Linked DNA regions of Azospirillum brasilense. The protein of the gene in region 1 interacts with the protein of each later gene in a pairwise test. Links are inferred from orthologs where the notes say so. Each region holds a gene or a part of one and is shown on either strand. Other genes may lie near its edges. The genes, in order: ptsN, trkA and AMK58_RS24265.

Region 1 (9,436 bases):
CGAGGTGCTGGAGCAGCCGGTTGGTCAGGTCCTCCAGGTCGAGCAGACGTTCGCGGATGTAGGGGTCCGTCAGGTGGCTCATGCGGGCGCGGGTGTCGTTCTGCACCTGCTGCACGGCACCTTCCGCCGTCAGGCCCATGCGGATCGCCTCGCGGATGCGCGACAGCCACCCGCGGTCCTCCGCGAACATGCGGTAGGTTTCCAGGATGTCCTTGGGTTCGCTCAAGCCCGCCAGCGCCGCCGCGTTCAGCAGGTCGTCGATGGCGCTGTGCATGGTGGCGATGGCGGCGTTCAGCCGCGCCAGCTCGCTCTCGGCGTCCTCGGAGACCATCTGGCGGATGGTCAGCTGCGGGCGGTGGATCACCGCAAGCCCCATCGCCAGGCCGCTGGCCAGCGAGGTGCCCGACAGGCGCGCCGGCAGCAGCGCCGGGTCGCCGGTGGAGGCGACCTCCTGCGGGTTGACCAGCTCGCCCTGGGCGACCAGCTCGGCCACCACCATGGCGATGGTCTGGAGCGTCTCGACCTCGACCTCGGTGTAGCGGCGGCGGTCCTTGTGCTGGATGACCAGGACGCCGCGGACCTTGCCGCCGCGCAGGATCGGCACGCCGGCCAGCGACAGGAACGGGTCCTCCCCCGTTTCCGGGCGGTAGGCGAAGCTGGGGTGCGACGGCGCGTTGTCCAGCGCGATGGGCCGCGCGTGGCCGGCGATGTCGCCGACGATGCCCTCGCCCACGCGCAGGCGGGTGTTGTGCACGGCGTCCTGGTTCAGGCCGAGCGTGGAGAACAGCTCCAGCACCTCGCCCGCCCGCATGACGTAGCAGGAGCAGACGTCCGCCCCCATCTCCATGCCGATCAGGGTGACGATCTTGTCCAGCCGCTCCTGGCCGGAGCCGGAGCCCGCCATGACGTCGCGCAGCCGCGCCAGCAGACGGCGCGAGGCGGCGCCGTCGAAGCCCGGCGAACCGGCGGGGATGTCGCCCACGACGCCATTCATCTCACGCCGCCCCCAGGATCGCCGATTGACCGGCGGCCGATTGACCGATGACCGGCGGCTCGCCTTCTTCGGGCGATCGGTCCGAGGACGATGGCCAGCGCGCGGCCAGCGCCGCTTCGGCCTGGACGATCAGGTCGCCGATGATCTCGGCCACCGGCTGCTCGCGCGTGACCAGCCCGACGCTCTGCCCGGCCATCAGCGACCCGCTCTCCACGTCACCGTCGATCACCGCGCGGCGCAGCGCGCCGGCCCAGAAATGCTCGATCTCCAGGATGCCGGCGTCGCGCGTCGTCTCGCCGCGGTCCACGCGGGCGATGACCTCGCGTTGAAGCTCCATGAAGCGCTTGGACCCGGCGTTGGTCAGCGCCCGCACCGGGATCACCGGGAAACGCGGGTCGATCTGCACCGACGCCTGGGCGTCGCGCGCCGAGGCCTTGATGAAGACCTGCTTGAAGCGCGGGTGCGCGATGGATTCGGTGGCGCAGACGAAGCGGGTGCCGATCTGCACGCCCGCCGCCCCCTGCTCCAGATAGGACAGGATGGCCTCGCCGCGCCCGATGCCGCCGGCCACGAAGACCGGGACCTCGCGCAGGTCGGGCAGGATCTCCTGCGCCAGGACGGTGGTGGAGACGGGGCCGATGTGGCCGCCGGCCTCCGTGCCCTCGATCACCAGCGCGTCGATGCCGATCTTGACCATCCGCCGGCCGCTGACCAGCGTCGGGGCGAAAGCCATGGCGCGGGCGCCGCCGTCCTTGATCCGCTTGATGGTGGCGCCGCTGGGGAAGCCCCCGGCGATCACCACATGGCTCACCGCCAGCTCCCGGCAGACGTCGATCAGACGATCGAGGTCCGGGTGCATGTTGATGAGGTTGACGCCGAAGGGCTTCGCGGTCAGCGTCCGCGTGGCGGCGATTTCCGCCGCCAGCAGGTCCGGCGGCATTGAGCCGCAGGCCAGAACGCCGAAGCCCCCGGCGTTGGAGATGGCGGAGACGAGGTGACGCTCCGACACCCAGCTCATCGCACCGCCCATGATGGCGGTGCGCGTGCCGAGGAAGGCGCAGCCGCGCGCCCACAACCCATCGAGTCGGGCGCCGGCGACCGCGTCGGACTTGGCGTCGGTCATCGCCGCCCCTCCCCCTTCACCCGGCTCAGGCCGCGTCCAGCCCGTAGGCGGTGTGCAGCGCGCGCAGCGCCAGCTCCGCATACTCCTCGGCGATCAGGACGGAGATCTTGATCTCGGAGGTGGAGATGACCTGGATGTTGATGCCCTTGTCGGCCAGCGCCTTGAACATGCGCTGCGCGACGCCGGCGTGGCTGCGCATGCCGACACCGATCACCGACACCTTCACCACGTTGGCGTCGGAAACGATGCGCTTGTAGTTCAGCTCGGCCTGGGCGTCCTCCAGCACCTTGACGGCGCGGGCGATGTCGGCCTTGCCGACCGTGAAGGTCATGTCGGTGGACTTGCCGTCTTCCGACACGTTCTGGACGATCATGTCGACATTGACGGCGGCGTCGGTCAGCGGACCGAAGATGCTGGCCGCCACGCCCGGACGGTCGGCGACGCCGATGAGGGTGATCTTCGCCTCGTCGCGGCTGTAGGCGATGCCGCTCACAACTTCCTTTTCCACGATCTCGTCCTCGTCAACAACAAGGGTACCGGGAAGCGCGCTGCCGGCGGCCTCCTCGAAGCTCGACAGAACCTGCACGCGCACGCGGTGGTTCATCGCCATCTCGACCGAGCGGGTCTGCAGGACCTTCGCCCCCTGCGACGCCAGCTCCAGCATCTCCTCGTAGGTGATCTTGGAGAGCTTGCGCGCCTTGGTGACGATTCGCGGGTCGGTGGTGTAGACGCCGTCCACATCGGTGTAGATGTCGCAGCGGTCGGCCTTCAGCGCCGCCGCCAAGGCGACCGCCGAGGTGTCGGAGCCGCCGCGGCCCAGCGTGGTGATGCGCCCGCTCTCGGTCACGCCCTGGAAACCGGCGATCACGGCGACCTCGCCGGTGTTCATCCGCTTGTCCAGCTCCGCCGTGTCGATGGACACGATGCGCGCCTTGCCGTGCGTCTCGTCGCTGTAGATGGGAATCTGCCAGCCGAGCCAGGACCGCGCCTGGATGCCGAGCGACTGCAGCGCGATGGCGAGGAGACCGGAGGTCACCTGCTCGCCCGAAGCGACGATGGCGTCGTACTCGCGCGCGTCGTGCAGCTTGTCGATGTCGTTGCAGTATTTCACGAGCTGGTTGGTCACGCCGGACATCGCCGACACGACGACGGCGACCTGATGCCCCGCCTTGACTTCCTGCTCGACCTTTCGGGCCACGTTCTTGATGCGGTCGATGTCGCCGACCGACGTGCCGCCGAACTTGAGGACGATCCGCGCCATACCTCACACCATGTCTGGGCCGGCACATAAGCCGGCAGTCCGCGCCCCCGCTCTACCGTTGCCGGCGCGGGGCGGCGTATCCATACTCTGTCGCTCACAGCGAGGCAAGTTCGCCCCGCAATTGTTCTCGCAATCCAAGCATACGGGATTTCTTTCATGACCGCGACCGCCGGAACCGCAGGCACCGCAGGCACTGTCGACCCCCAGGACATCGCCCGCTTTTCGGCCATCGCCGCGGAATGGTGGGACCCCACCGGCAAGTTCCGGCCCCTGCACCGGCTGAACCCGCTGCGGCTGGCCTACATCCGCGACACGCTGTGCCGCCGCTTCGGCCGCGACCCGCTGGCGACGGAGCCGCTGAAGGGCCTGCGCATCGTCGACATCGGCTGCGGCGGCGGCCTGCTGGCGGAGCCCGTCGCCCGCATGGGCGCCACCGTGGTCGGCGTGGACGCGGCGGAGCGCAACATCCGCACCGCCGCCGCCCACGCCGCGGAAACCGGCACCCCCGTCGACTACCGCGCCACCACCGCCGAGGCGCTGGCGGCCAGCGGCGAGCGCTTCGACGCCGTCCTGGCGATGGAGGTGATCGAGCATGTCGCCGACGTGCCGCTGTTCGTGAAGTCCTGCGCGGCGCTGACGGCGCCGGGCGGCGCGCTGTTCCTGGCGACGCTGAACCGCACGCCGAAATCCTTCGCGCTGGCCATCGTCGGGGCGGAGTACATCCTGCGCTGGCTGCCCCGCGGCACCCACAACTGGCGCCAGTTCCTGCGCCCCGGCGAACTGGCCGCCGCCGTGCGCGCCGAGGGGCTGGCGATCCGCGACCTGACCGGCATCACCTACAACCCGCTGTCCGACGAGTTCCGGCTGAACCCGCGTGATCTCGACGTGAATTACATGGGCTGGGCGGAGCGGGCCTGAACGTACAGAGCACCGGCGGCGCGTACGGGCGTACATACGTACGCGTCGCCGGTGATGGCGCGGGTGCTGGCTGAAGAGGCGATGACATCGCGAGCCGCACAACAAAAAAACGGGAGAGCCCATGGCTCTCCCGTTTTTTTGTGTTCGCAGGAAACGCGTCTTATGCGGCGTGGCTGGCTTCGTGCTGGGTCAGCAGCGCGTAGATCGCGTCCGCCGAGTCCGAACCGCGCAGCTTCTCGCACATGGACTGGTCGCGCAGCAGGCGTGACACGCGGGCCAACGCCTTCAGATGGTCGGCGCCGGCATGGTCCGGAGCCAACAGCAGGAAAATCAGATCGACCGGCTGCTCATCGATCGCATCGAAGTCGATGGGCCGCTCCAGCCGGGCGAAGACGCCGTGGACGCGGTCGAGGTTGGGCAGCTTGCCGTGCGGGATGGCGATGCCATGCCCCACGCCGGTTGTGCCCAACCGCTCGCGCTCCAGAAGGACGTCGAAGATCGCCCGTTCGTGCTGGCCGGTCAGCTCGGACGCCTTGCGCGCCAAGTCCTGCAGGGCCTGCTTTTTGCTGCCGGCCTTCAGGTTCGGAAGAATGGCGTGCGGCGTGATGAGATCGAGCATGACGCTTTGGGTGTGGTTGGAACGGAAACCGGACTCAGGCGCCGGCCTTCTCCGCCGGGTCCACCCAACCGATGTTGCCATCGGCGCGGCGGTAGACCAGGTTCAGGCGGCCATGGGCGCCGTTGCGGAACATCAGGGCCGGAGCGTCGGCGAGTTCCATGCGCATCACCGCCTCGCTGACCGCCAGGGTCGCGATGTTGGTTTCCATCTCGGCGATCACGATGGGCTGCGCCTCTTCGGCAGCGGCCTCTTCGCTCTCCACATGGGCCTCGTCCTTCTCCGCTTCCAGGATCTGGTAGCGGGCCGGGAAGGCTTCCTGCGCGGGGGCTTCGACGCTGTGGTGGTCGCGCAGGCGGCGCTTGTAGCGGCGCAGGCGCTTGGCCAGCTTCTCGCACGCGGTGTCGAAGGCGGGATACGGCTCGGTGGCGTCGGACGCACTCTGAAGGACGATCCCACGACCGACATGGACCTGAATGTCGGCCTTGAACAGATGCGCTTCGCGCGTCAGGACGACGTTGGCCTCGATCGGCTTGTTGAAATACTTGCCGACGATGGTGTTCAGGCTGTCCGCGACGTGGGTGCGCAGAGCGTCGCCAACGTCAAGCTGCTTGCCTTTGACGGTCAGTTGCATTTTGGGATGTTTCCAATCTGGTCCGCGATAGACATAGGACGACGGAAGGCCGCCACGTGCGGACGGGGACCATAGTGACGGCGGTATGGGCTGTCAATCAAGGACGACCCCCTCCCGGCCCGGTTACATGCGTGACATCTTGGCACGGCGTCGCTGCACCGATGACGGAATGCGCATCGCTTCACGATACTTCGCGACCGTCCGGCGCGCAATGTCGATCCCTTCACCACGAAGGATTTCGACGATTTTATCGTCCGACAACACGTCGTCCGGCTTCTCGGCGTCGATCATCGCCTTGATGCGGTAGCGCACGGCCTCCGCCGAGTGGGCGGCCTGCCCGTCGGCCCCCTGGATGGCGGAGGTGAAGAAATATTTCAGCTCGAACACGCCGCGCGGCGTCGCCATGAACTTGTTGGTTGTGACACGGCTGACCGTGCTCTCGTGCATGCCGATCGCCTCGGCGATGTCGCGCAGGATCAGCGGCTTCAAATGCGAGACGCCGTGGATGAAAAAGGCGTCCTGCTGCCGGATGATCTCGCTGGCCACCTTCAAAATCGTGGTGGCGCGCTGGTGCAGCGACTTGACCAGCCAGTTGGCCGATTGGAAGCGCTCGGTGATGTATTCCTTGTCCGCCTTGTTGCGGGCGGTGCCGGAGATGCGCGCGAAATAACGGTGGTTGACCAGCACCCGCGGCAACGTGTCCGGGTTCAGGTCGATCAGCCAGCCGCCGCCCGGGTTGGCGCGCATCAGGATGTCGGGGGTGACGAGCTGGGCCGGCGTGTGGTCGAAGCTGAGCGCCGGCTTGGGGTTCAGCTTGCGGATCTCCGCCACCATGTCGGCGACGTCCTCGGCGTCCACGCCGCAGACCTTCATCAGCGCCGGCAGGTTGCGCGCCGCCAGCAGCTCCAGATGGTCGAGCAGGGCCTCCATCGCCGGGTCGAAGCGGTTCTTCTCGCGCAGCTGGATCGCCAGACATTCCTTCAACGACCGCGCGAAGATGCCCGGCGGGTCGAAGCGCTGGCAGGCGGCGAGCACCCGTTCCACCCGCTCCGGCGCGCAGCCGAGCTGCCCCGCGAGGCTCTCGACCTCCAGCCCGGTGATCCAGCCGGCCTCGTCCAGCATGTCGATCAGCGCCAGACCGATGAGCTGGTCGCCGAGGTCCGGCAGGTCGATCTTCAACTGCTCGGTCAGATGGTCGCGCAGGCTCTTCTGGCCGGTCAGCGTGGCTTCCAGGTTGGACTCGTCGTCCTCGAAGCCGCCGCGGCCGCCGCGCTCCTGCCAGGAGCCGTAGACGTCGCTGGAGCCGTCCGTCCCGTCGGAGAAACGGTCGTCGGAATAGACATTCTCGAAATCGGTGTCGAGCGGCGCGTCGGAGGCCGACCCCATCGTCTCCGACGACGTCATCTCCACCGTGTCGCGGGTGCGCCCGTCGGTCATCGGCGGCTGGCGCTCCTCCGGCGCGGCAAGGTCCACCGCTCCGGGCTCGCCCCCGCCGTCACCGGCACCGTCGCCCCCGGATTCGCCGCCGCCCTCGCCGGGACCGCCGTCGCGCTCCAGCAAAGGGTTCTGCTCGATCTCCCGATCCACGAAATCCGACAGTTCGATGTTCGACAGCTGCAGCAGCTTGATGGCCTGCTGCAGCTGCGGAGTCATCACCAGGGACTGGGACTGACGAAGATCGAGGCGTTGGCTGAGCGCCATGGGCAGGGAAACCGCACTAGAGGCTGAACCGGTCCCCGAGGTAGACCCGGCGCACGTCCTCGTGCGCCACGATCTCGGCCGGTTCTCCCTCCATTAGTACCACACCATCGTGCAAGATGTATGCCCGATCGACGAGGTCGAGCGTTTCACGCACGTTGTGGTCGGTGATGAGCACGCCGATGCCGCGGTCGCGCAGGTGGCTGACCAGCTCGCGGATGTCGTTCACCGCGATCGGGTCGATGCCGGCCAGCGGCTCGTCGAGCAGGATGAAGTGCGGCTGGGAGGCCAGCGCGCGGGCGATCTCGACGCGCCGCCGCTCGCCGCCCGACAGCGCCAGCGCCGGGGCGCGGCGCAGGTGGGTGATCGAGAACTCCGCCAGCAGCTCGTCCAGCATCTGCTCGCGCGTGTCGCGGTTGGGCTCCACGACCTCCAGCACGGAGCGGATGTTGTTCTCCACCGACATGCCGCGGAAGATCGACGCCTCCTGCGGCAGATAGCCGATGCCCAGCCGCGCCCGCCGGTACATGGGCAGCGCCGTGATGTCCTGCCCATCCAGCAGAATGGTGCCGGAATCGGCGGCGATCAGCCCGGTGATCATGTAGAAGCAAGTCGTCTTGCCCGCCCCGTTGGGGCCGAGCAGGCCGACCGCCTCGCCGCGCTGGACCGTCACGGTCACGTCGCGGACGACCGGGCGCTTCTTGTAGGCCTTGCCCAGATGCAGGGCCACCAGCCCTTCGGTCGGGCGCACGTCGGTGGCGGGGTGGTCCGCCGGGTGACCCGACGCGTTCGGGGCGGAAAGGGTCGGACCGCCGAGGTCCCGGTCTTCGATGTCCATGGCCATTGATTCGCTGCCGGGTCGGTCAGGGCTTCGCGGCGGGCGTTCCGCCCGGTTGGGCGGCGGGCGTGCCACCCGACTGGGCGGTGGGCTTGCCACCGGGGGCGCCCGGCTCCTGGCCGGGGATCAGAAGGCCCATCACCCGCCCGCCGGTGGCGGGGCCGGCGATCACCCGGTTGACCTTGGTCTTCATGTTCATCTCGGCGGCGTCGCCATTGAGCTGGTTGTCGTTGCGGGTGATCTTGACGTTGCCCAGCAGCACCGCCGTCTCGTCGGCCACCGAATAGACCAGCTTGTCGGACAGCGCCACGTCGGTCGCGGTGGTCACCACCACGCTGCCGGCGCCGTCGATGCGCTCCATCTGGGTCGAGCCGTCCGGCATCTTCTTGAGCTGGCCGATCAGAATGTCGGCGCGCAGCCGGTCGCCGTTGGCGATGCGCACGGCCACGGCGTCGCCACGGGCCACCGTCAGGTTCTTCGCCTCGTAATATTCCAGCGTGTCGCGCGCCGTCACGATGTCGGTGCGGGTGACCAGCTTGAGGTTGCGTCCCGTGACCACCGCCACCTGCTTGTCCACGTCGTAAACGCCGCGCTCGCCGAAGACCTCCTGGGTCGGGCTGACGATGCGCACGTTGCCTTCGGCGAGAAGCTGGAACACCTCGTTCCCCTTGCCGGGCACCTCGCGGTAGTAGGCGGTCAGCACGTCGGCGTAGACGGTGCTGTCGGTGCGCTTGGCCGAGGCGTTGCCGCGCGCCACGTAGGCGCGCACGTCCTGATGCCATTCGATGGCTTGATCGGCGTTGACCTCGACCGGGTTGGGGCCGCCGCCGAGGCCGGGCAGCCCCTGGGCCGCCGGGACGGAGGCCCCCGACACCAGGAGGAACACGGCCAACAGCGGGGCCGCAAAGGTGGCTGCACTCAACGCGTCTTTCCTCCCGGGCTTTCGGCGGCCTGGACGTCGGCCTTGGACTGGTTCAGGAACACCATCGTCTTGCCACGGTCGGACAGGCGGAAACCCTCGGCGTTGATGACGCCCTGCGGCCCCTGGCCCACGACATGGACATCGCCCCAGGCGGTGCCCTTGCGGATGTCGGATTCCGCTTCCTCGGTGGTGAACTCGTTGCCGTCGTCGCGCATGACGCGGACATGGCCCCGCATCTGCAGGATGCCGGTGACCTGATTGTACCAGCCCTTGTCGGAACGGATGGTCACCCAGGTGCCATCGGTCTGGGTCATCTCCGCCTCCGGCTGGTCGAGCAGGACGATGTCCGGCTGATCGGCGATGCGGTCGGCCTTGGCGGCCACCAGCGAGAAGGGCTGGTTTTCCTCGTCCACCGCGATGTAGCGCGGCTTG
Region 2 (9,444 bases), 780 kb from region 1 along the record:
CCGTTCAGGTAGGCGCCCTGCCCTTTCACCGCCGTGGCGATGCGGCCGTCGCACGGGTCGTAGATCCAGCCGGCGACGGTCTCGCCGCGGCAGGCCAGGGCGACGATCACCGCGAACAGCGGGCGCCCGTTCGCGAAGTTCAGGGTGCCGTCGATCGGGTCGATGATCCAGACCGGCGCGTCGCCGTGGATGCGGTCGAGCAGGGACTTGTCCTCGGAGACAGCCTCCTCCCCCACCACCGTGCTGCCGGGAAGCAGGTCCAGCAGGCGCGGCGTCAGGGCGCGTTCGCCCGCCTCGTCGGCCAGGGTCACGAGATCGGCCGGCCCGGTCTTCTCGCGGATGCCGGCGTTCGCCAGATCACGGAAATAGGGAAGGATCTCGCTCTCCGCGACCTCGCGAATGATCGCGGAGACGCGGTCGACGTCGGGAATCGGAAATTTCGTCACGGTTTCGGTGCTGCTTTGTTGGATCGGGGGTCGAGTCTCAGAACCGTTCCGCCATCCTTCGGCGGCTCCGGCAGCATGACTTTGCCGTCCAAGCCACTGTCTTTCAACGCTTTGACCAGCGCGTCATAGGTGGCCTGATCGGCGGCCGGGTTCGGGGCGGGCGGCGTGCCGGTCAGCGGACCGGGCTCCGGCGGCTTGCGCGGCGTGTTCGGATCGGGCGGAGGCTGCGGCACGTCGCGCGCCTCCCGCGTTTCCGCCTTGGGCGGCGGCGGGGGCGGACGCCACAGGCGGAAACAGTCGGTGAAGGTGGCTTCCTTGCAGGCCTTCAGCAACTCTTTCGGGTCCGGCGCCACGACCAGAGGGCTGAAGGGGGCGGGCGGAAACTCCGCGGGCTCCGGCGGCAGGGGATCTTCCGGCGCGACGGGCGGCTCCTCCACGAATCCCGGTGGCAACACCCGCTCGGCGGCGGCGGCGGTGCCCACGAAGGCCAGGAACGCCAGGGACAGGAGAGCGATCGGGACGCGCAAGGGAATCCGAAAAAGAAAAGAAGCGGGCCGAGCCGCCATTATGGCGCCCTGCCCGCTGCATAGCCACGGACAAATCCTTGCCCCGGCACACCCGCCTCCGTCAGGAGCGCGGCAGGCTGTCGCTCGGGGTGGCGTGCAGCGCCCAGGCGGCCAGTTCGGACCGCAGGGCGGCAATCTTGCTGCTTTCCGTCGGGTTGGTTTCCTTGCGCCAGGCGTCACTGATGATTTCCAGCAGACGGGCGCGGCCGGCGTTGTCGCGCGACAGCTCCTGGATGCGCAGCACCGCGGCACCGGGCGACAACTGCTCCTGCCGGGCGACCAGGGTCACCTGATCGGCCAGGAAGGCGGTGATCGAAAAGTGTGTTGGATCGGTCTGCAAACGCATAGGCGGGCCTCCTCCCGGGGATAACCCATCGGCTCCCCGTGTCGAATATCGGGGGCGCGTTGGGAAAAGGCTACACCTCGGACGTCGTAGGACGGGGCTGAAATCGGGCGCGTCATGTCGTCGCACGTGCACGAACGAATTATGACGCGCCCGATTCCATTATGGCGAAAGATCAGCCGTGCACGAACCGTTTCTCGAAACGGGCCAGATCCGCCGGATCTATGGCCACCTGGATGTGGGCCTGGACCTCGTCGTCGCGCCGCTCCAGCACCTCACCTTTTTCATAGAGCCACGCGAGCGCAGCCCCGTCCCCCAGTTCCACGGACAGGTCCACCACTTGGCGGTGGGCGTTCATCCGCTGGTCGAGCAATCGGTCGAGATCGGCGATCCCCGCACCCGACAGGGCGGACACCGCGACGGCACGCGGATTGCGGGCCGTTTGGGCCAGGACTGCCTCGCGGGACTCCTCGTCCAGCGCGTCGATCTTGTTCAGCACCTCGATCACGCGGTCGTCGGCGTCCGGGTCGATGCCCATGTCGCTCATGACCTCGTGCACGTCGGCCTTCTGGGCCTCGCTGTCCTGGTGGGACACGTCGCGGACATGCAGGATGATGTCGGCGGCGTCCACCTCCTCCAGCGTGGCGCGGAAGGCGGCGACGAGGCCGTGCGGCAGGTCGGAGATGAAGCCCACCGTGTCCGACAGGATCACCTTGCGCCCGGACGGAAGAGTCACCTGACGCATCGTCGGGTCCAGCGTGGCGAACAGCAGGTCCTTGGCAAAGACATCGGCGTTGGCCAGCCGGTTGAACAGCGTCGACTTGCCGGCGTTGGTGTAGCCGACCAGAGCCACCACCGGGTACGGCACCTTGGCGCGGGCCTTGCGGTGCAGGCCGCGGGTGCGGCGGACCTCCTCCAACTCCTTCTTGATCTTGACGATGCGGTCGCCGATCAGGCGGCGGTCCATCTCAAGCTGGGATTCACCGGGGCCGCCGAGGAAGCCGAAGCCGCCGCGCTGGCGTTCCAGGTGGGTCCAGGAGCGGACGAGGCGCGATTTCTGGTAGGTCAGGGCGGCCAGCTCGACCTGGAGCATGCCTTCGCGCGTGCGGGCGCGGGCGCCGAAGATCTCCAGGATCAGGCCGGTGCGGTCGATGACCTTGACCTTGAGGGCCTTTTCCAGATTGCGCTGCTGCACCGGCGACAGCGCATGGTCGAGGATGACGAGGGATGCCTCCGTCTCCTCCACGATCTGGGCAAAATGCTCCACCGTCCCCGACCCGAGAAGGATCGAAGGCTGCGGGCGGTTCACCCGCGCGCATTCGGCGTGCACGACCTCCAGATCGATGGCGCGGGCGAGGCCCACCGCCTCGTCCAGGCAGGATTCGGGATGGCGCAGGACCCCGTCCGCCTCATTGCGGAGGACGGGGTGGACCACGATGGCGCGGCCGGAGGCATCAGGCGTCCGGCCGTTGCCATTGGTCGGAAGATCAGACGTTTTCACCTTCCTTGGGCGGCTCGAAAAGTTGGATCGGATGCGCGGGCATCACAGTGGAGATGGCGTGCTTGTAGACGAGCTGCGAATGCGCATCGCGCCGCAGCAGTACCGAGAAGTTGTCGAACCAGGTGATGATTCCCTGAAGTTTAACACCGTTCACGAGGAACACGGTCACGGGAGTCTTGTTCTTGCGGACGTGATTGAGGAACACGTCCTGCACATTTTGGCTTTTTTCAGACATTTTATGTCGCCCCCTTCTTCAGTGTTTTTTGGGGCTCCTTGTTGGAAGCCCGCCCCCTGCAGCGATAAGGTTATGGTTGGTCGCAACCGTCTCGACTACTGGTCATCCGATATGGTGTCACCACCGCTGCCCACCAACCCGAACAATGCATGGCACGTGTCGTACTGATGGGCCGGAGGGAAGCGGGTGAAGCCGCTGCCCTCGCCCGCCCCTATTAGCACCGGGACCATTCCCACGCCATGGGCACATTCCATGTCGATGTCGGCGTCCCCTACGAACCAGACGTCCGGGCCCGGCGAAATGTTCGCCGGTTCCAGCGCCATCAGCACCGGCGCACCGTGCGGCTTGTCGAATTCGGCGTCCTGGGCGCCGACCAGACGACCGAAATAGCCGGTCCAGCCCAGCGCGTCGGCCTCCGCCCGCAGGAAGCGGCCGGTCTTGTTCGAGACCACCGCCTGATAGATTCCGCGCTCGGCGAAGCCGCGCAGCAGGGATTCCGCGCCCGGCAGGGGCCGGAGATGCTCCAGGTGATGCGCCTCGAAATAGGCGTAGAAAAGGTCACGCGCGTCGGTCCAGCGCTCCCCAAAGATGCGGGGGAAGCTGTCGCGCAGCGACTGCTTGATGCGCTCACGCGCCTCCTCCTCCGTCCAGGCCGGATGGCCGAAGGTGACCAGCGCGTGGTTCAGCGCGGCGCGCACGGTGCCCCAGTTGTCGACCAGCGTGTTGTCCCAGTCGTAGAGGACGGCGCGCGGCAGCACGGGCAGACGGTCGATGACGGCGGCGGCGTCGCTCATGACGGCAGCTCGGCGGCCACGTAATCGAGATAGGCCTGACGCAGCGCCCGCGTGACCGGCCCCGGCCTGCCCTCACCCACCGGCTTGCCGTCGATGCGGGTCACCGGCAGCGCGAAGGTGCCGGCCGAGGACACAAAGGCCTCGCGGGCCGCGAGCGCCTCCTCCACCGTGAAGCTGCGTTCCTCCACCGGGATACCGCGCTCGCCGGCCAGCCGCAGGAGCGACAGACGGGTAATGCCGTTGAGGATCTTCTGCGACGGCGGCCGGGTCACCAGCACGCCGTCCTGCGTCACGATCCAGGCGTTGGAGGAGGATCCCTCCGTCACCGTGCCGTCCGGATCGATCAGCCACGCCTCGTAGGCGCCCGATTCGGCGGCCTGCTGCTTGGCCAGCACCGGGGCGAGGAGGCCGACCGTCTTGATGTCGCGCCGGCCCCAGCGGATGTCGGGCACCGTGACCACGGCCACGCCCTTCTCAAGCTGCTCCGGCTTGGCGAAGGCGGTGACCCGCTTGACGGTCATCACCAGCGTCGCGGGGGTATCCGCTGGGAACTTGAAGTCCCGCGGGGCGACGCCGCGGGTGACCTGGATGTAGAGCGAGCCGTTGCGAACGCCATTCCGCCGCACCAGTTCGCGGGCGATCATCGTGACGACGCGCGGCGCCGCCGGCCAGTCCATGCGCAGCTCCGACAGGCTGCGGCCCAGACGCTCCATATGGCCGTCCATGTCCGCGAAACGCCCGTCGAGGAGGGTCACCACCTCATAGACGCCGTCGGCGAACTGGAAGCCGCGGTCTTCCACATGAACCGCTGCCTGCCGGTGCGGCAGGTAACGGCCGTTGACGTATGCCCATCGAGCCATGGAGGTTCTTTTTGTTGGTGCCAAAAACGATACGTGAGGCGATCAGAAGAATTCAAGCCGGACGGCGAACATCTTCTCCACCTTTTTCACCTGACCGGCGGTGGCGAGGATGACGACCCGGTCCTTCGGACGGATCACCGTAGCCGGTCGCGGGACGATGACCTCGTCGCCGCGCACGATGGCGCCGACGATGACCCCGGAGGGCAGCTTCACCTCACGCAGCGGCGTGTTCACCACCGCGGAGGTTTCCAGCGCCTCCGCCTCGATAACTTCGGCGAAGCCGTCGCGCAGGCTGTGCACCGCGCGAATGCGGCCGCGGCGGACGTGCTGGAGGATGTTCGACACGGTGATGGCGCGCGGGCTGACCACCGCGTCGATCCCCAGCGGCGACACCAGAGAGGTGTAGGACGCCTTGTTTATCAGCGTGATGGCGCGCTTTGCCCCGTGCCGCTTGGCGAGCAGCGAGGACAGGATGTTGCCCTCGTCGTCGTTGGTCACGGCGACCACCGTCTCGGTGGCGCGGACGTTGGCTTCCTCCAGAATCTCCGGGTCCAGCCCGTCGCCATGCAGCACCATGGTGCGCGACAGGCGCTGCGCCACATACTGCGCGCGGCTGCGGTTCATCTCGATGATGCGGGCGGTGACGTGAGGGTATTTCGCCTCCAGCTCCTCCGCCAGGCACAGCCCGATGTTGCCGCCGCCCAGGATGATGATGCGGCGGGCCTCCACCTCCTCGTGTCCGAAGGCGGACATGGCGCGGTTGAGGTGGCGGTTGTCGCAGGCGAAATAGACCTCGTCGCCGGGCAGCATCTGGTCGTCACCGCCGGGGATGAAGGAGCGGTCGTTGCGGATGATCGCCACCACCTCCAGACCCAGGTCGGGAAACAGGCCGGTCAACTGGCGCAGCGGCGTGTGCAGCACCGGGCAGGTTTCGGTGCACAGAACGCCGACCACACGGACCTTGCCGTCCGCCAGCGGGATCATGTCGAAGGCGCCCGGCACCTGGAGTCGGCGGGCGATGGCCCGCGCCACCGCGATTTCCGGCGAGATGATGACATCGATCGGCATGTGGTCGCGGCTGAACAGGTCCGCCCAGATCGGCTTCAGATAGCTTTGATTGCGCACACGGGCGATCTTGGTCGGCACCTTGAACAGGGCGTGGGCGACTTCGCAGGCGACCATGTTGATCTCGTCGATCTGGGTGACCGCGATGATCATGTCGGTCTCACCCGCCCCCGCCGCCTCCAGAACGTCAGGGTGCGAAGCGTGGCCGACCATGGCCTGCACGTCGAGCGTGTCGCTGATCCGCTGGATGAGCTCCGGCGAATGGTCGATCACCGTGACGTTGTTGCCCTCGGACGCCAGATAGCGCGCGATGTTCGAGCCGACCTGCCCGGCTCCGCAAACGATGACCTTCACGGCCTTTGCACCCTTCCCCGCCCATTTTCCAGGCACTCAGGCCGAAGACCTTATCATCTCGCGCGAGGACGCACCAACTCTATGTTTGCGAAGGAAAATACGCCTGGCCTCGCTGATATTGGCGCGGGCATTGGCGAGGGTGTGCAAGAGGGTGACGGGGGACCGCCCCGTCACCCACCCCGGCTCTGCGCGCGAGACGAAGAGCCGTGTGCCGGCACGCCGGTCAGCTGTTGTCGATCGCGTAATAGAACTGCGTGACGATGCCCTGCGGCGCGTCGTCCCTGCGGGTGTCGAAGTTGAAGTCCTGGGACCGGCCGTTGATGTTGACCGACCCCTGGGCGTGGGCCGGTCCACCGAAATTCACACAGACCAGGAGAAGCTGGTTCACGCCGGCCTGGAGATTGCCGGTCAGCACAACCTGCTCATTGATCGCTTCGCCGCCCCCGATCCTGTTGTAAACCTGCGCCCCGTTCAAGTAAGCAACAAGCTGGTTATCCGTATAATTGACGGTCAAGATAGCCGTGGTCGCCATTTTGGAATTCCTCCATCACAAAAGAAAGACATTGCGTTCTTTTTTATGAGCACTCACAAAAAATATTTTTATTTAGGCAATTTGATGCGATCAACAGTAAAAACTGTTACTTGAGATTTCATTAAATATATAAATACAATGGTATTTATGAATGTCGACTCCCTGAATTCCTGCCTTCGCCGGGATGACGGCCCGAAGGGCACAAATTGTAAATGCTTCGCAAGCCGTCCGCTATCGCGGACATGCTTGGGAAGCCTGCTTCAGGATCGAGGTAAGCGACGGACTCTTGGCGTTGTGGAGCGAATTTATTCGACGAACAGCTTGCCCTTCTCGCTGCCGTGCACGCCGAGCGATTTCAGCTTCCGGTGCAAGGCGGAACGCTCCATCCCGACGAAGGAGGCGGTGCGGGAGATGTTGCCGCCGAAGCGCGTCACCTGGGCCAGCAGATACTCACGCTCGAACACCTCGCGCGCCTCGCGGAGCGGCAGACCCATGATCTCGCCGCCCTTGTCCCATTTCAGGACCGTGGGGGTGATGGCGCCGATTTCCGGCGGCAGCTGGTCGGCGCGGATCGGTTCCTTGGGATCGCCCTGCGCCATGATGAGCAGCCAATCCACCACGTTGCGCAGCTGGCGCACGTTGCCCGGCCAGTCATAGGCCTGCAGCGCGGCCATGGCATCCTCGCCGAACTCGCGGGCCGGCAGACCGGCGGCCTCGGCCGAGCGCTGCATGAAGTGGCGGGCCAGCAGCGGGATGTCCTCGCGCCGCTCGGCCAGCGACGGCACGCGGATCGGCACGACGGCCAAACGATAGAACAGGTCCTGGCGGAAGCGGCCCTGGTCGATCTCCGCCTGGAGGTCGCGGTTGGAGGTGGCGATGACGCGCACGTCCACCTCGACCCGGTGACCGCCGCCGACCCGCTCGAACACCTGCTCCTGCAGGGCGCGGACGATCTTGCCCTGGGTTTCCAACGGCATGTCGGCCACCTCGTCGAGCAGCAGCGTGCCGCCGTGCGCCTGCTCGAAGGTGCCGATCTTACGGCCACCGCCGTCCACCCCGGCCTCCGTGCCGAACAACTCCATTTCCAGCCGGTCAGGACGCATGGTGGCACAGTTCAGCCCGACGAAGGGACCACCGGCGCGGCGCGACCGCGCGTGGATCAGCCGGGCCACCACCTCCTTGCCGGAGCCGGCGGGGCCGGTGACGAGGACGCGGCTGCCGGTGGGCGCCACCTTCTCGATGCTCTGGCGGACGTGGTTGACGGCGGTGGAACGGCCAATCAGTTCCACCTCGCCGCCGGCGCGCAGCTTCAACTCTTCGTTCTCACGCTTCAGCCGGGCCGCCTCGATGGCGCGGTCCACCATCAGCAGCAGCCGGTCGGCCTTGAAGGGCTTCTCGATGAAGTCGTAAGCGCCGATCTTGATGGCCGAGACGGCGGTTTCGATGTTGCCGTGGCCCGAGATCATGATGACCGGCAGGTTCCGGTGGTCGCGCATCAGCTGTTCGAGGATCTGAAGCCCGTCCAGCCGGCTGCCCTGCAGCCAGATGTCCAGAACCACGAGGCTCGGACGGCGCGCGGAGACCTGGGCGAACGCCTGATCGGCGTCGGCGGCCTCGCGCGTCTTCATGCCTTCGTCGTTCAGGATGCCGGCGATCAGCATCCGGATGTCCGCTTCGTCGTCGACGATCAGAATGTCATGCGCCATGGGCTGCGTGCCTCTTCTCTTCACCGGTCTCCGCCGGCGTGCCAACGCCGCCGGGGGCGTCGCCCGCGGCCGTGCCGGAGCTGGTGGATGTGTTGGGGATGACCAGCCCGACGCGCGCCCCGCCGCCTTCGCGGTCCTCCAGGGTCAGCACGCCGCCGTGGTCCTCCATGATCTTCTTGACGATTGCCAGCCCCAGTCCCGTGCCTTTCGCGCGCGTCGTCACGTAGGGTTCGGTCAGCCGGTCGCGTTCCTCGGTCGGCAAGCCCTTGCCGTTGTCCTCGATGATCATGGCGATGCGCTCGGCATCGGCCTCGACCCGGATGGCGACATGGCCGGGCGGCAGTTCCGTGCCTTCGGCGGGCGGCGGGCGCCCTTCGATGGCGTCCGCGGCGTTCTGCAGCAGGTTGGTCAACGCCTGGCTGATCTGGCGGCTGTCGCAGGGCACGGTCAGCGGCCCCTGGGGCAATGCCATGTCAAACTTGATCTTCCCAGCGTGCGCACTGGACTGCAGGAAGACCGCCTGCCGGACGAGGTCGTTGAGGTTGCAGGGCTTCATCACCGGCTGAGGCATGCGCGCGAAGGCCGAGAACTCGTCCACCATGCGCCGGATGTCGTCCACCTGCCGGACGATGGTGTCCGTGCACATGGTGAAGACCTCGGTGTCGCTGGTGATCTCCTTCAGGTACTTGCGGCGCAGCCGTTCGGCGGAGAGCTGGATCGGCGTCAGTGGATTCTTGATCTCGTGGGCGATGCGGCGGGCGACGTCGGCCCAGGCCGCCTTGCGCTGGGCGGAGACCAGCTCGGTGATGTCGTCGAAGGTCACGACGTAGCCGCGGATCTCCCCGCTGCCCCGCCCCTCGGTGGAGATGCGGACGAGCAGGGTCAGCGGCGTCGTGCCGGGGCGGCGGATCTGGATCTGGTCCTGCACCACCCGGCCCGGACGGCCCGGCGCGTGGTCGAGAAGTTCCCCCATCTCGGGGGACAGCTCGGCCAGCCTCATCCCGATCAGGCTTTCCGCGTCCTCGACGCCGAGAAGGCGCGC
Region 3 (9,840 bases), on another replicon or contig:
GTGGCGAGCTTCCGGATCTCCCCGGCCAGCAGGACCATCACCTGGTCGCAGACGTCGGGGTGGCGGTGGATGCAGTCGCGGAACAGCGCGGCGGGCATGCAGGCGACCGTGGCGTTGGTCACGGCGACGATGCCGGCGGAGCGGGCCTTGCCGTCGATGGCCGCCAGCTCCCCGAAGAACTCCCCGGCGGGGATGTCGCGCAGGATCACCGTCCGCCCGGAGATCGCGCGGATCGTCACCCGGACCAGACCGGCGGCGACGACGAAGACGTCGGTCCCCTCATCCTCGAAATCGATGATCCATTGCCCGGCCTCCACCCGGCGCCAGAGGCAACGGTCCTCCAGCGCCCGCAGTTCGTCGGGGGACAGCGAGCGGAACAGCGCCGCCCCGGCCAACGTTTCGGTCCGGCGCCTCATGAACGGGCCTCATGGAGGGGAATGGGTGTCGGGCTGTGGCATGGCGCGGGATGATCTCATAGGATGCCAAGGGACGCCACGCAGAAGCCGAGCCCGCTGACCGACATGACGACCGTCCCCTCCGCCGCCCGGTCCCGTCCATGACCCGGAACCGTTCATGAAACGCCGGATCGAACGCCCGTTGCGCCTGTTCACCGGCCTGACGCTCTTCACCTTCGTCATCACCCATTTCCTCGCCCACGCCGCCGGGCTGCTGCTGCTGCCGGGGATGGAGGTGGCGCGGCGCACGCTGCTGTGGGTCTGGGACACGCCGCCGGGGCAGGCGCTGCTCGCCGGCTCCTTCATCACCCACGCCGGGCTGGGTCTCTGGGCGCTGTACCGGCGCCGCCACCTGCGCATGCCCGCCGGGGAGGCGTGGCAACTGGGGCTGGGGCTGTGCATCCCGCTCCTGCTGATCTCCCACGGCATGGCCGGGATGCTGTCGGACGACCTCTACAACGACCCGCTGACCTACCCCCGCGCGATCGTCCTCTACTGGATCACCGCGCCGGAAACCCTGTTGTGGCGCCAGCTCCTGCTGCTGGTCATCGTCTGGATCCATGGCTGCATCGGGGTGCGGGGCTGGCTGATGACGAAGCCCTGGTACCGGCGCCGCGCCGCGCTGCTCGGCGCCTTCGCCATGCTGCTGCCGCTGCTGGCGCTGGCCGGGATCGTCAACGCCGGCTGGGACGCCGAGCGCCGGGACGCCGCCGACCCCACCTATCTGGAGCAGTTCCGCCCGCCCGCCCCCGGCACGCCGGAGGCGGAGAACCGCGCCGCGCTGGCCGCGATCAGCGGCGGCGTGTTCAACACCTACGTCCTGCTGCTGGTCGGCACGCTGGGGATGCGGCAATACCGCAACTGGCGGGCGCGGGCGACCAGCCCGGTGCGCATCGCCTATCCCGGCGGGCGCTCGGTCACCGTTCCGCGCGGGACCTCGGTGCTGGAGGCCAGCCGCGCCAACGGCGTCCCGCACACCGCGCTGTGCGGCGGGCGGGGGCGCTGCTCCACCTGCCGCATCCGGGTGACCGAGGGGGTGGACGCCCTGCCGCCGCCCAACGCCACGGAACGGGCGGTGCTGGAGCGGATGAAGGCGCCGCGCGCCGTCCGGCTGGCCTGCCAGCTCCGCCCGGTGGCGCCGCTGTCGGTGACGCCGCTGCTGTCGGCGCGGGACAACGGCCGCACCTTCGCCGTCTCCGCCCCCATGGACAGCGGGCGCGAGCTGGCGATCACCGCGCTGTTCGTGGATTTGCGGGGATCGACCTCGCTGGCGGCGGAGCGGCTGCCCTTCGACGCCCTGTTCATCGTCACCCGCTACGTCCAGGTGGTCACCGACGCGATCCGCAAGCACGGCGGCTACGTCATCGCCATCGCCGGTGACGGGGTGATGGGCATGTTCGCCAACGAGGAGGACCCCGCGGCGGCGGCGGCCAGCGCGCTGCGCGCCACCGCCGATCTGTGGCGCGACATCGAGCTTCTGAGCCGCGACCTTGCGGAGGAGTTGGACCAGCCCTTGGCCTTCGGGGCCGGGGTGCATTCCGGCCTCGCCGTGGTCGGGGCGGTGGCCTGTTCGGAGGACGGGTCGCTGCAATTCATCGGCGACACCGGCAACGTCGCCGCGAGGCTGGAGGAGATGACCAAGACGCTGGGCGCCACCGTGGTCTTTTCCGACGCGGCCGCCGAGTTGGCGGGGCTCCGGCGGCTGGAGCATCTGGAGCGCCGGGAGGTGGCGATCCGGGGCCGCGACGGCACGCTGGGGGTGCGGACGGTCCAGCGCCAGGAGGATTTGCGGGGGCTGCTGGAGGGTACTGGCGCCTGAAGAAAAAACCCCCGCCGGAGCGGCGGGGGTTTTTTTTCGGCTCATCAAAGCAGATGGGCCTGGGCCAGGACCTCGTTGCCGCCGCGCCAGATCATGTCGAGCGCCACGTAGGTGATGATGGCAAGGCCGATCCAGCCGATCCAGCGGTGCTTGTGCAGGATGTGGGCGATCATGTTGGCCGCGGCGCCCATCAGGACGACGGAGAGCAGCAGGCCGATGACCAGGACGGTCGGATGGTCCTTGGCGGCGCCGGCCACGGCCAGAACGTTGTCGAGCGACATCGACACGTCCGCCACCACGATCTGCCAGACCGCCGCGCCGAAGGTGGTCGTCGCCACCGCAGCACCGACCGCGGCGTCCCCGGAGCCGTTCGCGGCCAGCGCCTCGTCGGGCGTCACCTCGTCCTCGCCGTGGGAGCGCAGCTCGCGGTACATCTTCCAGCAGACCCACAGCAGCAGCACGCCGCCGGCGAGCGTCAGCCCGATGATGGCGAGGAGTTGGGTGGTGATCAGGGCGAAGGCGATGCGCAGGATGATGGCGGCGCCGATGCCCCAGACGATCACCTTGCGGCGCTGCTCCTTGGGAACGGCGGCGGCGGCCATGCCGACGACGATGGCGTTGTCGCCGGCCAGAACGAGGTCGATGGCGACCACCTGCCCGAGGGCGGTGAGCTGCGACCAGAGATCGACGCTTTCCATATGAAAATCTCTTCGAAGGCTTCGGTTGGGCTCAATTGTGGTGTGCGGTCATCTTTTTTGTTGGGGCTTGCGCTTGAAACAGCGGCCCTGGGGGTTCTGTCGCACGAATCCAACCACGGCGCAGCAGGTTTGGCGTGCAGCGGTGGGTTGCAACGGGTATGGGGCGGGATCAGTCCGACGCGCGCAGCCGGTAGCCGACGCCGGTCTCGGTCAGGATGTGCGAGGGGCGCTCCGGCTCCGCCTCGATCTTCTGGCGGAGCTGGCGGATGTAGATGCGCAGATACTGCACGTCGGTGTCCGCACCCCAGACCTCCTTCAGGATGAAGCGGTGGGTCAGCACCTTGCCGGCATGGGCGACGAGCAGGCGCAGCAGGTCGTATTCGCGGGGCGACAGCTTCACCTCGGCGCCACGGACGGTCACGATGCGCCGGACCAGATCGACGGCGAGGTCGCCACTGCGGAACAACGGGCGCTCCCCCTGCTGCTGCAGGCGGTGGCGCAGGGCGGCGCGGATGCGGGCGAGCAGTTCATCCATCCCGAAGGGCTTGGTCACATAGTCGTCGGCGCCGAGGTCGAGCGCCTCCACCTTGCCCGCCTCGTCGGCGCGGCTGGACAGGACGATGATCGGGGCGGCCACCCCATCGGCGCGCAGACGGCGGATCACCTCCAGCCCGCCGATGCCCGGCAGGCCGAGGTCGAGCACCAGCAGGTCCGGCGGGCGCCGCCGCACCGCCTCCAGCGCGCCCGCGCCATCCTCCGCCTCCGCGATGTCGTAGCCCTGGGCGGACAGAGTGGTGCGCAGGAAGCGGCGGATCGGCGGCTCGTCGTCCACCACCAGGACGCGCAACGGCAGGGTGTCCGACCTCATGGCGTCACCTCTTCCTCAAGGCTGGGCAGGGCGGCGGCGGCGGGCATGGTCAGGGTGAAGACGGCGCCGGAGCGGTCCTTGCGGTTGCCGGCGGCGATGGTGCCGCCCATCGCCTCGACGAAGCCGCGGCAGATTGCCAGCCCCAGTCCGGTCCCGGCACGCTGCCGGTCCTGGGCCTGGACGCGGTAGAACTTGTCGAAGATGCGCTCGACATCCGCCGCCGGGATGCCGTCGCCCTCGTCCCGCACCTCGATGCGCACCCGACCGCCCTCCCGCGACGCCCCGACCTGGATCAGCGAGCCTGTTGGCGCGTATTTGGCCGCGTTGTCCAGCAGATTGAAGAGAACCTGTTCGAACAGCACGTCGTCCGCGTCCAGCATCGGCAGGTCGGCGGCCAAATCGACGTCCACCCGGTGCCCGGCCAGGATGCGGCCCGCCCGCCCCAGCGCGCTGCCCACCGTCTCGGCCAGATCGACCGGTCCGGTGCGCGGGCGGATCGCCCCCGATTCCAGCCGCGTCATGTCCAGCAGGTTGGCGATGAAGCGGTTCAGCCGCTCCGCCTCCTCCTGGATGGTGGCGGCGAGGTCGCGGCGCGACGCCTCGTCCATCCCGGCGCCGTAGGCGGTCAGGCTGGTCGCCGACCCCAGGATGGAGGCCAGCGGCGTGCGCAGGTCATGGGAGATCGAGGTGAGCAGGGCCGAGCGCAGCCGCTCCGTCTCGGCGGCCAGACGGGCGCGGTCCACATCCTCCGCCAGGGTGACCCGCTCGATGGCGAGTGCTGCCTGATCGGTCAGAGCGTCGAGCAGCCGGCGCTGGTCCGGGGTCAGCAGGGCGCCGGGCTTGCCGGTGCGGGCGGTGTCGGTGTCGATGCCGACCACCCCGACCGGGCCGCGCCCGGTGCGCAGGGGAAGGAACAGCCACTTGGCGCCGGGCAGCGTGTCCGAGCCGCGCCCGGCGGGCCGGTTGTTCTCCCAGGCCCAGACGGCGGCGGCTAGGTCGGCCTCGCGCAGCTCGTCCTCCGGCGGGTAGCCGGCGCGGACGGACACGGTGCCGCCGTCGGGCAGCAACAGGACCACATGCACCTTCAGCATTGCCGCGATCTGGTGGGCGGTCGCCCACAGCAGATCGTCCATGGTGACCACCCCGGCCAGCTTGCGGCTGAAACCGTAGAGATCCTCCGTCGTCTTGGCGCGCAGCCGGGCGGTGACGGCCTGGGCGCGCACGCGGGCGGTCAGGTTGCTGGCGATCACCGCGACCACCGCGAAGAAGAACAGCGCGACGATGTTCTCCGGATCGGCGATGGAGAAGGTGTAGAGCGGGTTGAGGAAGAAGTAGTTGAAGGCCAGGATGCTGGCGACGCAGGCGTAGAGCGACGGCCCCAGCCCGCCGGTCACCGCGCTGCTCAGCACCGCCGTCAGGAAGACCAGCGCGACGTTGCTGACATCGAGCATCTGCTGAAGCACTTCCCCGACGCCCAGCGCCAGCGCGACATAGCCGGTGGCGGCGGCGTAGGGCCACCAGGACAGCGCCGGGCGCCGGGGGGCCGCGGTGCGCACGGTCTTGGGCGGGATCGGCTCCTCGGCGTCGTCGGCGATGACATGGACGCTGATGCCCCCGGCCTGCCGGATCAGCCGGAAGGCGATGGAGCTGCGCAGCAGCTCCGCCCAGGGGCCGCGATGGGACTTGGCGATCACGATGTGGGCGACGTTGTTGGTCCGCGCATACTCGACCACCGTGCCGGCGACGTCGCCGCCGGGGATGGTCACCGCCTCGCCGCCCAGCTTCTCGACCAGGCGCAGCGCGTCGGCGATGCGGTCCCGCTCGGCCTCGCTCAGGCGCAGGCTGCGCGGAGTCTCGACGTGCAGCGCGGTCCAATGGGCGCGCAGCCGCTCCGCCTGACGGCGGGCGTAGCGGACGACGGCGGCGCAGGCCGGGTCCTCGTTCACGCAGACCAGCAGCCGCTCCCCCGCCGCCCAGGGGCCGGCGATGGCGTGGGCCTGCATGTGGGTGAGCAATTGCTCGTCCACCCGCTGGGCCGTGCGGCGCAACGCCAGCTCGCGAAGCGCCGTCAGGTTGCCGGGGGAGAAGTAATGGCGGATCGCCCGCTCGGCGGTGCGCGGGACATAGACCTTGCCATCCTTCAGCCGCTGGATCAGGTCGTCCGGCGTGATGTCGATGACCTCGATGTCGTCGGCGCGGTCGAGGATGGAATCCGGCACCGTCTCGCGCACGCGGACGCGGGTGATCCGGGCGACGACGTCGTTCAGGCTCTCCACATGCTGGATGTTCATCGTCGTGTAGACGTCGATCCCGGCGGCGAGGATCTCCTCGACATCGAGGTAGCGCTTGGCGTGGCGGCTGCCGGGGGCGTTGGTGTGGGCCAGCTCGTCCACCAGCACGATGGCCGGGCGGCGGACGAGGATGGCGTCGAGGTCCATCTCGTCGAGCCGGCGGCCCTTGTACTCAACCTTGCGGCGGGGGATGACCTCCAGCCCGGCGATCAGCGCCTCGGTCTCGCGCCGGCCGTGGGTTTCGACCACGCCGACCACCACGTCCGCCCCGTCGCGCCGCTTGGCCTGGGCGGTCAGCAGCATTTCGTAGGTTTTGCCGACGCCGGGGGCCGCACCCAGGAACAGCTTCAGCCGCCCGCGCCCCTCCCGCGCCGCTTCGCGCAGGAGCGCTTCGGGCGAAGGCCGGGCCGTGGTGGCGGTTCGATCGTTCGGCATCGGGTGACGGCTTTCGGAACGGATCGGCGGCCCCGCCCCTCCCCCGCCCGCGCGGGGGAACGGACGGGGCCGCCTGTTGACCTTCAGCTAATGCGTCGCCGTGGCGGCGTCGAGAGCGAGATTGAGCCGCAGCACGTTGACCACCGGCTCCCCCAGCGGTCCCAGCGGGGACTGTTCGGTGTTCATGGTGACCAGGGCGCGGACCTGGGCCTCCGACAGGCCGCGGGCGCGGGCGATTCGGGGGACCTGGAAATCGGCGGCGGCGGGCGACAGGTGCGGGTCGAGGCCGCTGGCCGAGCTGGTCACCAGCTCGACCGGCACCGGGGCGTTGGGATTCTCGGCCTTCAGCCGCTCCGTCTCCTCCCGCACCCGGTCGGCCAGCGCCTGGGACGTCGGGCCGAGGTTGGAGCCGCCGGAGGCCGCGGCGTTGTAAGGCGCCGGCACGCTCTTCGACGGGTCGGCCGGGTCCGGCCCCAGCGTGGCCGAGGGCCGCCCGTGGAAATAGCCCTCCCCGGTGAAGCCCTGGCCGATCAGGGCGGAGCCGACGACCGTCCCGTTCCGCTCGATCAGGCTGCCGTTGGCCTGATGCGGGAAGACGGCCTGGGCGATGCCGGTGACGGCCAGCGGGTAGATCAGCCCGGTCACCACGGTCAGCGCGGCGACCATGACGAGGGCGGGACGCAGTTCCTTGATCATGGCGGGGTCCTCACACGAGTCCGATGGCAGTGACGAGCAGGTCGATCAGCTTGATCCCGACGAAGGGCACGATCAGGCCGCCCAGCCCGTAGATCAGCAGGTTCCGGCGCAGCAGCCGCGCCGCACCCACCGCGCGGTAGGCGACGCCGCGCAGCGCCAGCGGGATCAGCGCGACGATGATCAGCGCGTTGAAGATGATCGCCGACAGGATGGCGCTCTCCGGGCTGGCCAGCCCCATCACGTTCAGGGCGCCAAGCTGCGGGTAGAAGGCCAGGAACATGGCGGGGATGATGGCGAAATACTTCGCCACGTCGTTGGCGATGGAGAAGGTGGTCAGGGCGCCGCGGGTCATCAGCAGCTGCTTGCCGATCTCCACGATCTCGATCAGCTTGGTCGGGTCGCTGTCCAGATCGACCATGTTGCCGGCCTCGCGGGCGGCGACGGTGCCGGTGTTCATCGCCACGCCGACGTCGGCCTGGGCCAGCGCCGGGGCGTCGTTGGTGCCGTCGCCGCACATGGCGACCAGCTTGCCCCGCGCCTGCTCGTCGCGGATCAATTGCAGCTTCATCTCCGGCGTCGCCTGGGCGAGGAAGTCGTCCACCCCGGCCTCCGCCGCGATCGCGGCGGCGGTCATGGCGTTGTCGCCGGTGATCATCACCGTCTTGATGCCCATCTTGCGCAGCGCCGCGAAGCGCTCCCGGATGCCGCCCTTGACGATGTCCTTCAGGTGGATGACGCCGAGCAGCCGGCCGTCGCGGGCGACGGCCAGCGGCGTGCCGCCGGACTTGGCGACGCGCTCCGCGATGGCCTGCACCTCGCGCACCGCAGCCTCCAGGGCGGGATCGGGGCGCAGCCCGATCACCGTGTTGCCGGTAACGGTGTTGCCCTGGTTGGCGATTCCCTGCCCGAGGGTCCGCACATGGGCCAGCACGGCGTCCACCGCGCCCTTGCGGATGGTCACGCCGTCGCTGTCGATGCCGCTCAGCCGCGTCTGGGCGGTGAAGGGCACGAAGCGGGCGTGCAGCCCGCCCATGTCGCGGGCGCGGATGCCGTATTTTTCCTTCGCCAGGACGGTGATGGAGCGGCCCTCCGGCGTCTCGTCGGCCAGCGAGGCGAGCTGGGCGGCGTCGGCGAGGTCGCGGTCGGCCACGCCGGAGATCGGCAGGAACTCCGCCGCCTGACGGTTGCCCAGCGTGATGGTGCCGGTCTTGTCGAGCAGCAGCGTGTCCACGTCGCCCGCCGCCTCCACGGCCCGGCCCGACATGGCCAGCACGTTGAAGCGGACCAGCCGGTCCATGCCGGCGATGCCGATGGCCGACAGCAGCGCGCCGATGGTGGTCGGGATCAGCGTGACGAACAGCGCCGCAAGGACCAGCACCCCGACCGACCCGCCGGCGTAGGCGGCGAAGCTGGGGATGGTCGCCACGGCGATGACGAAGATGACCGTCATGCCGGCCAGCAGGATGTTCAGCGCGATCTCGTTGGGCGTCTTCTGCCGCTGCGCGCCCTCGACCAGCCCGATCATGCGGTCGAGGAAGGTGTTGCCCTGGGCCGCGGTGATCCGCACCTTGATCCAGTCGGAAATCACCTGCGTGCCGCCGGTCACCGCGGAGCGGTCACCACCGGATTCACGGACGACCGGGGCGGATTCGCCGGTGATCGCCGCCTCGTTGACGCTGGCCACGCCCTCCACCACCTCGCCGTCGGAGGGGATGAGGTCGCCGGCCTCCACCAGAACGAGGTCGCCGGGCTTGAGGGCGGTGGCCGGAACGCTCTCCCAACCCTCGCCCGCCAGCCGCTTGGCGGTGGTCTCGGTGCGGGTGCGGCGCAGGCTGGCCGCCTGGGCCTTGCCGCGGCCCTCCGCCACCGCCTCCGCGAAGTTGGCGAAGAGCAGGGTGAACCACAGCCACAGCACGATCTGCAGGGAGAAGCCGATGCCCCCGGCGCCAGTCAGGAGATCGCGCAGGAACAGCAGCGTGGTCAGCGCCGCCACCACCTCCACGCAGAACATCACCGGGTTGCGGGCCATCAGCCGCGGGTCGAGCTTGCGGAAGGATCCGGCGACGGCGGGCAGGAGGATCGCCGGGTCCAGCAGCGTGGAGGCCGGAGTCCGGGTGGCGGTTTTCGAATGGGTGTCCATGGAAGGTCCCCGGTCAGAAGAGGAGGCCGGCGCGCATCGCCAGATGCTCGGCCACCGGGCCGAGGGCGAGCGCCGGGAAGAAGGTCAGGCCGCCGACGATCAGGATGACGCCGGCCAGCAGCCCGACGAACAGGCCGCCATGGGTCGGGAAGGTGCCGGCCGAGGCCGCGCTGCGGGTCTTGGCGGCGAGCGAACCGGCAACCGCCAGCATCGGTACGATGACCAGGAAGCGGCCCACCAGCATGCCGGCGGCGAGCGTCAGGTTGTACCAGAGCGTGTTGCCCGACAGCCCGCCAAAGGCGCTGCCGTTGTTGGCCGCCGCCGAGACGTAGGCGTAGAGCGCTTCCGAGAAGCCGTGCGGGCCGGCGTTGGCGAGCGAGGCGAGGCCGGTGTCCAGCACCACGGCGAAGGCGGTGCCGCCCAGCATCATCAAGGGCA

What was found.
Region 2: the proteins of ptsN (region 1) and trkA interact in binary tests that used the Escherichia coli proteins (3 or more experiments, as listed by UniProt). The link is inferred for Azospirillum brasilense from one-to-one orthologs.
Region 3: the proteins of ptsN (region 1) and AMK58_RS24265 interact in binary tests that used the Escherichia coli proteins (3 or more experiments, as listed by UniProt). The link is inferred for Azospirillum brasilense from one-to-one orthologs.

What each region holds. Positions count from the first base shown.
Region 1 is NZ_CP012915.1:1,618,513-1,627,948, forward strand. The notes cover bases 3,187-6,105. They hold ptsN (PTS IIA-like nitrogen regulatory protein PtsN), read right to left. Parts: upstream 4,916-6,105; coding sequence 4,457-4,915; downstream 3,187-4,456. Other genes in these bases: AMK58_RS21060 (aspartate kinase), read right to left, coding at 3,187-3,378; ubiG (bifunctional 2-polyprenyl-6-hydroxyphenol methylase/3-demethylubiquinol 3-O-methyltransferase UbiG), read left to right, coding at 3,535-4,296; hpf (ribosome hibernation-promoting factor, HPF/YfiA family), read right to left, coding at 4,950-5,546; rpoN (RNA polymerase factor sigma-54), read right to left, coding at 5,670-6,105. In the rest of the region: ptsP (phosphoenolpyruvate--protein phosphotransferase), read right to left, coding at 1-994; AMK58_RS21055 (NAD(P)H-dependent flavin oxidoreductase), read right to left, coding at 996-2,117; more of AMK58_RS21060, read right to left, coding at 2,143-3,186; more of rpoN, read right to left, coding at 6,106-7,247; lptB (LPS export ABC transporter ATP-binding protein), read right to left, coding at 7,264-8,088; AMK58_RS21090 (LptA/OstA family protein), read right to left, coding at 8,108-9,004; LPS export ABC transporter periplasmic protein LptC, read right to left, coding at 9,001-9,436. UniProt on the Escherichia coli protein: Seems to have a role in regulating nitrogen assimilation.
Region 2 is NZ_CP012915.1:836,874-846,317, forward strand. What follows is about bases 3,977-6,903. They hold trkA (Trk system potassium transporter TrkA), read right to left. Parts: upstream 6,165-6,903; coding sequence 4,788-6,164; downstream 3,977-4,787. Other genes in these bases: AMK58_RS17595 (D-amino-acid transaminase), read right to left, coding at 3,977-4,745; AMK58_RS17605 (hypothetical protein), read right to left, coding at 6,388-6,696. In the rest of the region: AMK58_RS17565 (inositol monophosphatase family protein), read right to left, coding at 1-446; AMK58_RS17570 (hypothetical protein), read right to left, coding at 443-973; AMK58_RS17575 (hypothetical protein), read right to left, coding at 1,074-1,358; GTPase HflX, read right to left, coding at 1,531-2,790; RNA chaperone Hfq, read right to left, coding at 2,843-3,091; AMK58_RS17590 (HAD family hydrolase), read right to left, coding at 3,187-3,885; more of AMK58_RS17595, read right to left, coding at 3,882-3,976; nitrogen assimilation response regulator NtrX, read right to left, coding at 7,002-8,402; AMK58_RS17615 (sensor histidine kinase NtrY-like), read right to left, coding at 8,392-9,444. UniProt on the Escherichia coli protein: Part of the constitutive potassium transport systems TrkG and TrkH. May regulate the transport activity of TrkG and TrkH systems. Binds to NAD(+) and NADH.
Region 3 is NZ_CP012916.1:662,621-672,460, forward strand. Bases 3,637-6,959 are described here. They hold AMK58_RS24265 (sensor histidine kinase), read right to left. Parts: upstream 6,567-6,959; coding sequence 3,837-6,566; downstream 3,637-3,836. Other genes in these bases: AMK58_RS24260 (response regulator), read right to left, coding at 3,637-3,840; AMK58_RS24270 (K(+)-transporting ATPase subunit C), read right to left, coding at 6,654-6,959. Outside these bases: AMK58_RS24245 (Crp/Fnr family transcriptional regulator), read right to left, coding at 1-416; AMK58_RS31800 (adenylate/guanylate cyclase domain-containing protein), read left to right, coding at 574-2,274; AMK58_RS24255 (TerC family protein), read right to left, coding at 2,319-2,972; more of AMK58_RS24260, read right to left, coding at 3,142-3,636; more of AMK58_RS24270, read right to left, coding at 6,960-7,262; potassium-transporting ATPase subunit KdpB, read right to left, coding at 7,273-9,402; potassium-transporting ATPase subunit KdpA, read right to left, coding at 9,416-9,840. UniProt on the Escherichia coli protein: Member of the two-component regulatory system KdpD/KdpE involved in the regulation of the kdp operon. KdpD may function as a membrane-associated protein kinase that phosphorylates KdpE in response to environmental signals.